3 regions of the Yersinia vastinensis genome follow, and region 2 is predicted to be linked to each of the others. Evidence: predicted binding sites of a transcription regulator. Region 2 holds the regulator's gene; each other region holds the start of a gene.

Region 1 (3,287 bases), 2.1 Mb from region 2:
CTCTGCCAGACCACCGAAAAAGGGATCGCTTTAGCACCGAGCATCAGGCTAGCAGCCATAACCAATATCAATGCAATAATACTGAGTAATAGCAAAACCCCCGGATGGTAGGATGCGCTTCCCCCTATAGTCGGGACCGGTTTTGCTGATTTTAATGAAGATGAGGTTGAGGAGTCAGTTGCTGGCATTGTAACTCTTTGTTAACAAATGAGTATTCTTATCGTTTTGATTATCATTATTATTTGTTTGATGCATACTACCACGACTTATTATGGGAATGCATTGGCAATTTTTTGCCGGTTGATTTTGATGCCAAGCACCTATTTTGAGCTGCCGAGCGAAGAGATAGGGCAAGGCAGCTCGCAGATAAAAACTAAGGTTTCGCCTTAAACATGCCTTCAATCCGCGCTAACAAATTACTCGCACTATAATAATCCAACCGGAATGTATCATAGCCCGCAGCATAAACTCGGTTGTGTTCAATTGCCGGGATGTGAGCTAAAAATTTGTTGTTTTTCAATGCGTCCACCGCCGGTTGATCACCGGAAAACAGCAAAATGGTCTCGCCGTTAAGACCTTCAGCCAGCTTCTCTCCGCCGAGTTGGATGATATCCTTGCGGTGCCCCATGCTGGTATTACCTTTCACGGCAGTAGGGACTTGCGCCAGTGTGAAGCCTAGCTCCTGCAACAATTTTCCCTGTGCTGAATTCTCTGTCCACAAATTGGCTGTGCTCCCTGCCGCCTGATAGACAAATGCAGAGGTGGGTTGCGGTGGTAGCGTAATATTCTGTTTAACCTCACTAATCCGATCAGTGAATTTATCAATCACCTGTTGAGCATCGGCTTCATGTCCTGTTGCTTGCCCCAGCACGATAGCCAGCTCTTGCCAGCTCTTGTCATCGTAATTAATCACCAATGTGGGCGCGATGACCGATAACTGCTCGTACAGCTTCAGCGCTGAATCCCCGCCAGTGGCAGAGATGATGATAAGGTCTGGATCCATACCCGCAACAGCTTCTGCATTTGGTTCTGTCTGGTAGATTGGCACCAACTTTTTCGCTTGTGCAACATCTGACCATTGTGTAAAGAAGCCTTGATTATCTGCCACGGTGGTATTGGGCGCCGTGGCTCCCGTAGCTATCACGGGCGCATTAATGGCCAATAGGGTGCCGGTGATGGTGATACTGGTAGACACAATACGTTTTGGCTGATGTGTCAGTGTCACCGGGCCTTTTGTCGTTTCTACTGTGCGCGACCATGCGGAGGTATTTTCACTGGCTGATGAAGGGGCTTGCTGGCCTGTTGTTTCTTCAGCCGGTTTACAGCCGAACAAGAAGAAAATAAGGCTCACAATCCCCAGTCCAGCCAATACTGAACGGAATTCTTTGCCCTGAATGTGATGGATGCCAAGGGACATAATGGTGTTTTCTCTTTCTGTTTTAAGACGCAACGTTAAGGATGTTATACCGGTCAATATCGGCCTTGAATTGATTGACACTGTGGGTATCGCGTCATAATTTATCACGTCAAAGTGGAGTGATAGTCATTATTATTAAGATAACTATTTACATCAATACTAAGTTAGCGCCATCTGACCTGATATTGAGTGACAAGGGAAATATCTGCCGATAATTGTGCTTTAGGCAAAATTATCTCATTTATTGTCAATTTTGCTCAGTTATCCTCATTTGTTTGGCTTTTGCCAGAGCATTGGTTAATCGACCAGATACCCTCTACCTTGATGAAGCAACCAGCAATTTGGATACCACAACCGCCAGACAGTTATTGTCGCTGCTAAAAGAGTATCTTCCTCACTGTACGCTGGTTGCCATCACTCACCAGAACGGGCTGGATGATCTTTTCGAGTATCAACATAATTTAAGTCAATTTAGGCAACCACTTGGTGCCATCCCTACGACAAATTAAGGTATATCAGGCCAGTGAGCAAAGAAAGTCACTGGCTATTTTTCTCTTAGACATAGCCAGTGTGGCGTAATGTATTTTCCCCTTGTGTAATGCATAAAATAGTTATTTCCTTCGTTGTACTTTCATTTTCAAAAAAAGACAAAATTGCCAAAACAAATAAATAGATAAATTCTGCTGAATATCATGCCAGATTGTTTGATATGAATTTTTGTTAGTATTTTATTTATCTCGCCTAATCTTATTTAATAGAGTGTTTAATTCTACTGACTTAAAATTAGTGAATAGTATTGCTGAAAATAAATTAATTAATCAGCTTATAGTTATAACAGTTAATAGACATGTCAATGTTGTATTTATATTCAAAATAAACACATATTACTGAAGTAAATACTGAGGATTTCTCATCATTTTACGATCAAAAAAAGCGATCGTTATTTACATTTTAATAGGTAAAATCAATCAGTTGGTTATTATTGATCGGTCATCTTGATCTTTTGTATCGGTTTTATGCTATTTTAGTAATTAATCCTGATAATAAGACTTTTTTCTGCGGAAATTATCAGTGATAAACACCTTGAAATCTCAAGGAAATAAACTAAAAAATAAAACACAGGTGCATTCCCGTGAATTTTCTAAAACATATCACCATCAGGATGGCGTTATTATCTATTCTTGTTATATTTTTGTTGCTCTGGGGAGGCGTTTCTACCTTTACATTATATTCACTTAACCAATTAACACACTCCTTGCAGCAAAGCTCTAGCCAACAGAAAAACATTAATATTATTAACCGTGGTAATGATCAATATTTTCGGGTGGTCACACGCTTAAATCGTGCTGCCGCTTATCGCCAAAGTGGTGCCGTGGCTGATGCTGATCGCGAATTAGCTTCGGCGGGTGTCGCGCTTAAAAATACGCAAGAGGCTTTGGCGATGTTTAAACTTCAGCCCCATGAGGGTATGGACCCGCCATTAACGGATAAAACCATCGATAGCTGGTCAACATTATTAAATAAAGGGATTGAACCCATGTTTAAGGCGGTGAGTGATAATCGCTTTGAAGATTATAACAATCTGTTTAATAACAGTTACCCGCCATTGAGTCGTGAATTTGGTGCTGCAGTTGAGAAATATAATGCAACTGTTGATGCATCAACGGAAGCAGCCAGCTTGCGGGTTGAATTGTTAGTGGCTTGGTGCCAACGGGCACTGCTGGCTGCATTAATTGCGGGTGTCATTATTCTTTTCTTAACTGACCGCTATATCGTCAGCTATTTGGTGCACCCACTCGATGCGATTAAATTACACTTTAAGCGTTTGGCAGAAGGGCAATTAGGCCGCCCAATGGCCGAGTTTGGGCGT
Region 2 (3,287 bases):
ACTGCATGTTCGTTCCCCTTATATATCGGATAGTTACCGATAGAGACTCTGGTGTTATTTGATGACCTAAAAGCAATAAAGGACGTTCCATACAGCTAACGACAACTCCTTTCCCGACAAACTTTCATCTGGCGGTTTTCCCCCTGGCACCGCAAATTGCAACCATTCAGTTACACAAAGGTTATCGGCAATAGCGTTATAAGATTGAGCGGCTCACAAAAATTTAATATCGCATGAACTTGATATGAGCCTGACGGCGTTTTCTGGCATGATGTCGCCCTATGAAATGTGTTATATTGTTGGGCAGCGTGCTCAGTAATTGGCATAACTATTTGAATTTAAAAGGTATTAAGTTATATGGCAACTGTAGGCATTTTCTTTGGCAGCGATACTGGCAATACCGAAAACATTGCCAAGATGATCCAAAAGCAACTGGGCAAAGAGGTTGCTGAGGTTCACGACATTGCCAAAAGTAGTAAAGAAGATTTAGAAGGTTTCGATATCCTGCTGCTTGGTATCCCTACCTGGTACTACGGCGAAGCACAGTGTGACTGGGATGATTTTTTCCCAACACTGGAAGAGATCGATTTCAATGGCAAATTGGTTGCTTTGTTCGGTTGTGGTGATCAGGAAGACTACGCAGAATATTTCTGTGATGCGATGGGGACCGTGCGCGACATCATCGAACCACGCGGTGCCGCAATCGTCGGTCACTGGCCGACTGCGGGTTACCACTTCGAAGCATCTAAAGGTCTGGCTGATGATGATCATTTCATTGGATTAGCTATCGATGAAGACCGCCAGCCAGAATTGACCAATGAACGTGTTGAAGCTTGGGTTAAACAGATCAGTGAAGAGCTGAATCTGGCCGAGATCACTGGCTAAATTTGTCAGATAGGAAACGCTTGGTGGATGATGTACTCCGCTAAGCGTTTCCATAAATTTCAATCCCTTTTGGCGCTCTTTTTTTTGCCCCTCACAGACTCTTAATCTCATTAAGCTCGGCTTATAGTCACAAATTTCACATGGTTTTATTTGTGGTCAGAATGCGCTTTGTTAAGCAGCCCACAGATCAGCATTATCATCTGTGCAAAATGAAAATAAACCGCTACAAATGTGTAACGTTCGGCGTAGCCGCTTTATACTTGAAGCATGCAACAATCCCATTCATCAATACATTGCATGATTAATCTGACAAAGTGTGCAATTATATCTTTGTTAACAACCACGGTTTTCATTTGGGGCTAGCAGTTCTATAATGAGACGCAATTGTAATTATTGCGCCACGGATGTCATAGGCTGAACAGCCTTAATTTGAATCGATAGTAACAGGACTGAATCCGCATGACTGACAACAATAAAGCCTTAAAAAACGCTGGACTTAAAGTAACACTGCCCCGGCTTAAGATTCTGGAAGTGTTGCAGGATCCGGCGTGCCATCACGTCAGCGCGGAAGATCTTTATAAAAAGCTGATCGATATCGGTGAAGAAATTGGTTTAGCCACGGTTTACCGTGTACTCAACCAGTTTGACGATGCCGGTATTGTGACCCGCCACAATTTCGAAGGCGGTAAATCAGTCTTTGAGCTGACGCAGCAGCACCATCATGATCACCTAATTTGCCTTGATTGCGGCAAAGTGATCGAGTTTAGTAATGAATCCATTGAATCGCTTCAACGTGAAATTGCTAAACAGCATGGTATCAAACTGACCAATCACAGTCTGTATTTGTACGGCCACTGTGAGACCGGCGATTGCCGCGAAAATGAGTCTGCGCACGATAAAAGATAAAGTATGTCCATCATCTTTCACACTGCAGGTGTGTTGGCTGCTCTCACTCACCCGAATCACTTACTGATGTAAGCTCATCGGGATTCCATTGATTGCCGCCGTCCTGCAATTTGAAATCTATTGGGCATTATGTTATCGCATTGATTTTATAAAGACTTTAAGCGTTGAAATTTTAAGTACCGAATAATGTTAGGGTTTATTTTTATCCAGAGATTATCTGGTGAACATAAACCCATCAGCAAGATGGCCACCTTTCCCGTTCAATCATCCGAGTTCAGCTCGGCCGGGACTCAGGTGGTCTTTCTTATTGAGACCTCGCCCTCCTTCCCTATCTAATTTTGAACATTTCTGTCTACCTCAAACAATCAAACCGCCCTTACCACCGCCCAAACCGACTGCCCATCACGATATTTCTGGCAAAAAAAGCCCCGGACATGCCGGGGGAAAACCATCAACTCAACTTCACTTAATATTGTTTACCTCAAAAACCAAGCAAACAGGAATAACATCAGACACAGCACTTTGAAAAAACCATCAGATTTTAACCGGTTCCGCACGACTACTGCGTTTACCATCCGGGCTGGTCGAGCGGATAAATACATCACCACTGACTGTAGGTTGTGCTTTGGCATCATACTTCTGCCATTGCTGACCACCATCGGTGGAATACTCAATAATCAAGCCCGGTAAGGAAATATTTGCTTCCAATACACCAGAGACAACTCGTGCGCCGGGTACTGGCAAGCGGTAGGCAATACCGGCTTTATCCAGTTTTGCCAACTCACGCTGGCCCATAATATTGGCAAAACGTTGCCAATCAGTGTGTAACGCTTGGGTATCCACCTGTTGCGTCTCACCACCTTTGTACTCGCGGCCTGCTTTATAATCTTGTTCCCAAGATGCACGGTGCCAAGCGCGCTCCGCCAACGGTAATACGCGAGGAAAAATCATGTACTCCATCTGTTCATCAGTACGCACGGTTTCATTCCACGATTGACCGGAAATTCCGTGTACACCCGGCCAAGGTTTATCACTTTTCGCACTGAAGTAATTACCATCGCGGTCCACAGACGTTTCAGCATTTTGCGGCATGTTATTTGGTGCAAAGCTAAAGACTTTGGCTTCGTCGGTAAAGCGAGTTGCCCAGTAGTAACCGCGTTCATTGGGGTTAACTTCATAGGGCATGTCGAAGTAGACATAATCGGGATTAGAAGCAACCACTTCGTAGCCTTTATTGGCCCAGTCATTGATTGAGTCAGCACCGCCCCAGAAGAGAGTATCCCAGAAGTTAACGCCAACACGTTGAGTGGCGAAGGCTTTCGAATCTTTCGCGTCTTTCAATCCATCTTGCCAAGCCTGCATTTTTTCGATGCCGTGAGCCTTCACTAATTCACTGACTTCAATGGCAAAGTGGCTGGAAAGATGTTCAACATCCTGAACTTTGCCTTGCTTAACCATATCCTGACAAACTTGTGACTTGGCCCAAGGTTTATCTT
Region 3 (3,287 bases), 2.0 Mb from region 2:
TGCCATAGGGTATGAACCAAGAGATGATATTGATTGGAAGAAATGCGTAGGAAATGAAAATTTCTACCTTGCGCATAATGCGCATGAGTTAGAGATAGATATTAAGCAGGCTTTAGTAACGAATACTGAGGTGGGGCGCAATATACCGAAGAACTGATATCAGGCGCGGTTATATTCACCGCGCCTGTGATTGACTACTTAGCGCCGCCCGCTTCCATGCCGACTAACCCAACTTTCAGATAACCCGATTTACGCAGTGCATCCATCACACTCATCAGGGTTTCATAATCCACCACTTTATCCGCTTGGAAGAATATGGTGGTTTCTTTATTTGACTGAGTCACTTTATCTAGCGCTGCCGCCAATGTATCGCGGTCAACTTGCTGATCGCCCACATAAAGCTGGTTATCAGCTTTAACGGTCAGAAACACAGGTTTCTCTGGCCGCGGCTGCGGTACTGCTGAAGACGCTGGTAAGTCCACCTTGATATCAACAGTGGCCAATGGTGCGGCCACCATAAAGATAATCAATAATACCAGCATGACATCGATAAAAGGTGTCACGTTAATTTCGTGCAGTTCACCACTTTCATCAAGATTATCGTTCATCCGCATGGCCATAAATCACCCCGCACGCAATTGGTGAGGAAGTTTTGGTGACTTTGCTTCAGCGCTACTGCTCAAATCAAGGTCACGGCTCAACAGCAAGAGCACTTGTGCGGCGACATCCCCCACCTGAGCACGATAAGAGCCAATCAGACGAGCGAAAATATTATAGATAACGACCGCAGGAATTGCCGCCACCAAGCCAAGAGCCGTTGCCAGCAAGGCTTCTGCAATACCTGGCGCAACAACAGCCAGATTGGTGGTCTGTGAGTGAGCTATACCGATGAAGCTATTCATGATGCCCCAAACCGTACCAAACAACCCGACAAACGGAGAGATTGCACCGATAGTTGCCAGGAAGCCATTGCCTTTACCCATTTGGCGGCTAATGGCCGCTACACGGCGTTCCAGACGGAAAGCCGTACGCTCTTTAATACCATTGTTGTCGGTAGACTCTGCTGAGAGTAAGCGCTCATTTTGCGCCTCACGGAGCAACAGTGCACTGATACTTTCAGTTGAAAAGGCTTCTGCCCGCTCAGATGCGGTATCAAGATCAGTTACCGCGCCGATAACCTCGTGCTCTTGTTGCAAACGGCGGCGAGCACGGAATAACTCTGTACCTTTAGAGAACAGAATGGTCCAAGTCACGATGGATGCCAGTACCAGGCCAATCATGACGCCTTTAACGACCGCATCAGCATGTTGATACATACCCCAGACAGAAAGGTCCATTGCCAGCCCTTGTGGTGCTGGTGCCGTCAGCGGCTGAACCCTAGGTGCGGGGGCAACATCTGTATTGGCAGAAGTTGCAGCAACCGGTGTAATTTCTGGTGCAGGTAATGGTGTTGATGTTGCAGTTGTTGGTGTGGCAACAGATGCAGCGACTGCACCGCTGTTGCCTGGCGCGGCGAGTGCATGACCGGCTAAACCTGCCACCAGCAATAATGCCATCGCGCCTTTCATCATTCGGCCTTGCACGAATGATTTATCTTTAGTCTCTTTGCCAGCTGTTTTCACGCTGTGCCTCCACCCAATATGCATATCAATTTAAGGACGAAATCAGCTGCCGATCATATCAAACAAATGACGGATTGATAGTAATTATCATTAGTATTTGAGCCTATTTTTTGAGAAAAAATAAGAATTCCCCTGATATCAGGGACTACGCGACATGACAAACGAATCAGCATTCTTGACTGTACAGTCGGGGTGACATGAAATGTAAAGATGAGACGGGGTTTATCCCTCATGACTATTCCTTAATAAATCCCCTATTTCGTCAATTACGCAGCATTTTTCCATCACAAACGCACAGAAAACAGCGGGTCACCCTCTTGAGTTTTTTTCATGGCAAAAGCTGCTTCCACACCACAATCCTCATGCTAACGTAAGGAATACATCCCAATAATGAATGCTGTCCAAGGAATGATGGGCATAGCTTATAAAAAAGGTGGCAACGCAATCATGTCTGCACATAAATCAGCAACAGAAAAACTGGAAACAATCTTAGTGAGCGCGGGTAGGAGTAAGAAGTTTACTCAAGGCTCGGTCAATACTGTCATCCAGCGAGCCTCTTCTCTGGTATTCGATACGGTAAAAGCGAAAAAGCATGCGACTATTAATCGTGGAAATGGTGAATTGTTTTATGGTCGTAGAGGCACGCTGACCCATTTTTCCCTGCAAGAAGCAATGACCGAGCTGGAAGGTGGTGCTGGCTGTGTTCTTTACCCTTGCGGCGCTGCGGCGATCAGTAATGCCATTTTGTCATTTGTTTGTGCCGGTGATCATGTGCTGATGACTGGCTCTGCTTACGAGCCAGCACAGAGTTTCTGCGATAAAATTTTATCGCGCATGAATATCACCACCACCTATTTTGACCCTATGATGGGGGCCGAGATAGCCTCACTGATTACACCACAAACCAAAGTGGTATTCCTTGAGTCCCCCGGCTCTATCACCATGGAAGTACAGGATATTCCGGCAATTGTGAAAGCCATTCGTGCCGTTTATCCCGAAATGATTATCATGATGGATAATACTTGGGCGGCGGGAGTGCTGTTTAAAGCATTGGATTTTGATATTGATATCTCTATCCAATCAGGAACTAAATATATTATTGGTCATTCCGATGCGATGCTGGGGATTGCCGTTGCTAATGCTCGTTGTTGGGAGAAATTGAGAGAAGACTCTTACCTAATGGGGCAAATGGTGGATGCAGACACCGCCTACCTTGCCAGCCGAGGGCTACGCACTTTGAGTGTGCGTTTAAAGCAGCATGAAAAAAACAGTATCGATATCGCGAACTGGTTAGCTCAGCGCCCGGAAGTCGCGGCGGTCTACCACCCCGCATTCCCCGATTGCAAAGGCCACGAATTCTACAAACGAGATTTCACCGGCTGCAATGGTTTGTTCTCGTTTGAATTAAAGGAAGAACTGACTCAGCAGCAATTAGAAGCTTATCTCGACCACTTTACCCATTTCAGCATGGCCTTCTCATGGGGCGGTTTTGAGTCTTTAATTCTCGGCTATCAGCCAAAAGATATTCAGGCCATCCGTAAATACCAGAGTGAAGGGATAAAAGGGACATTGTTCCGCCTGCATATTGGCCTGGAGAACGTGCAAGATTTACAGGACGATTTAGCCGCAGGATTTGAGCGCATCAAAGCAACGCAGTAGTCGTCT

What was found. The regulator Fur, encoded in region 2, represses iron uptake genes when iron is present. The targets are predictions, from matches to a motif close to ATAATAATGAGAACNACTATCAA.
Positions count from the first base shown of each region.
Region 1: the regulator Fur is predicted to act here: its motif matches at 1,537-1,559, upstream of fepB (Fe2+-enterobactin ABC transporter substrate-binding protein).
Region 3: the regulator Fur is predicted to act here: its motif matches at 1,697-1,719, upstream of exbB (tol-pal system-associated acyl-CoA thioesterase).

Region 1 covers NZ_CP173260.1:656,677-659,963, forward strand. The annotation lists gene fepD (Fe(3+)-siderophore ABC transporter permease) at 1-188, opposite strand, end outside; gene fepB (Fe2+-enterobactin ABC transporter substrate-binding protein) at 374-1,417, opposite strand; partial or broken gene ACIOG0_RS02910 (ABC transporter ATP-binding protein/permease) at 1,693-1,926, shown strand; gene ACIOG0_RS02915 (methyl-accepting chemotaxis protein) at 2,550-3,287, shown strand, end outside.
Region 2 covers NZ_CP173260.1:3,342,589-3,345,875, forward strand. The annotation lists gene ACIOG0_RS15565 (methyl-accepting chemotaxis protein) at 1-7, opposite strand, end outside; gene fldA (flavodoxin FldA) at 358-885, shown strand; gene fur (ferric iron uptake transcriptional regulator) at 1,345-1,791, shown strand; gene ACIOG0_RS15580 (beta-N-acetylhexosaminidase) at 2,326-3,287, opposite strand, start outside.
Region 3 covers NZ_CP173260.1:629,379-632,665, reverse strand. The annotation lists gene ACIOG0_RS02790 (pilus assembly protein) at 1-157, shown strand, start outside; gene exbD (TonB system transport protein ExbD) at 195-620, opposite strand; gene exbB (tol-pal system-associated acyl-CoA thioesterase) at 624-1,622, opposite strand; gene metC (cystathionine beta-lyase) at 2,070-3,281, shown strand.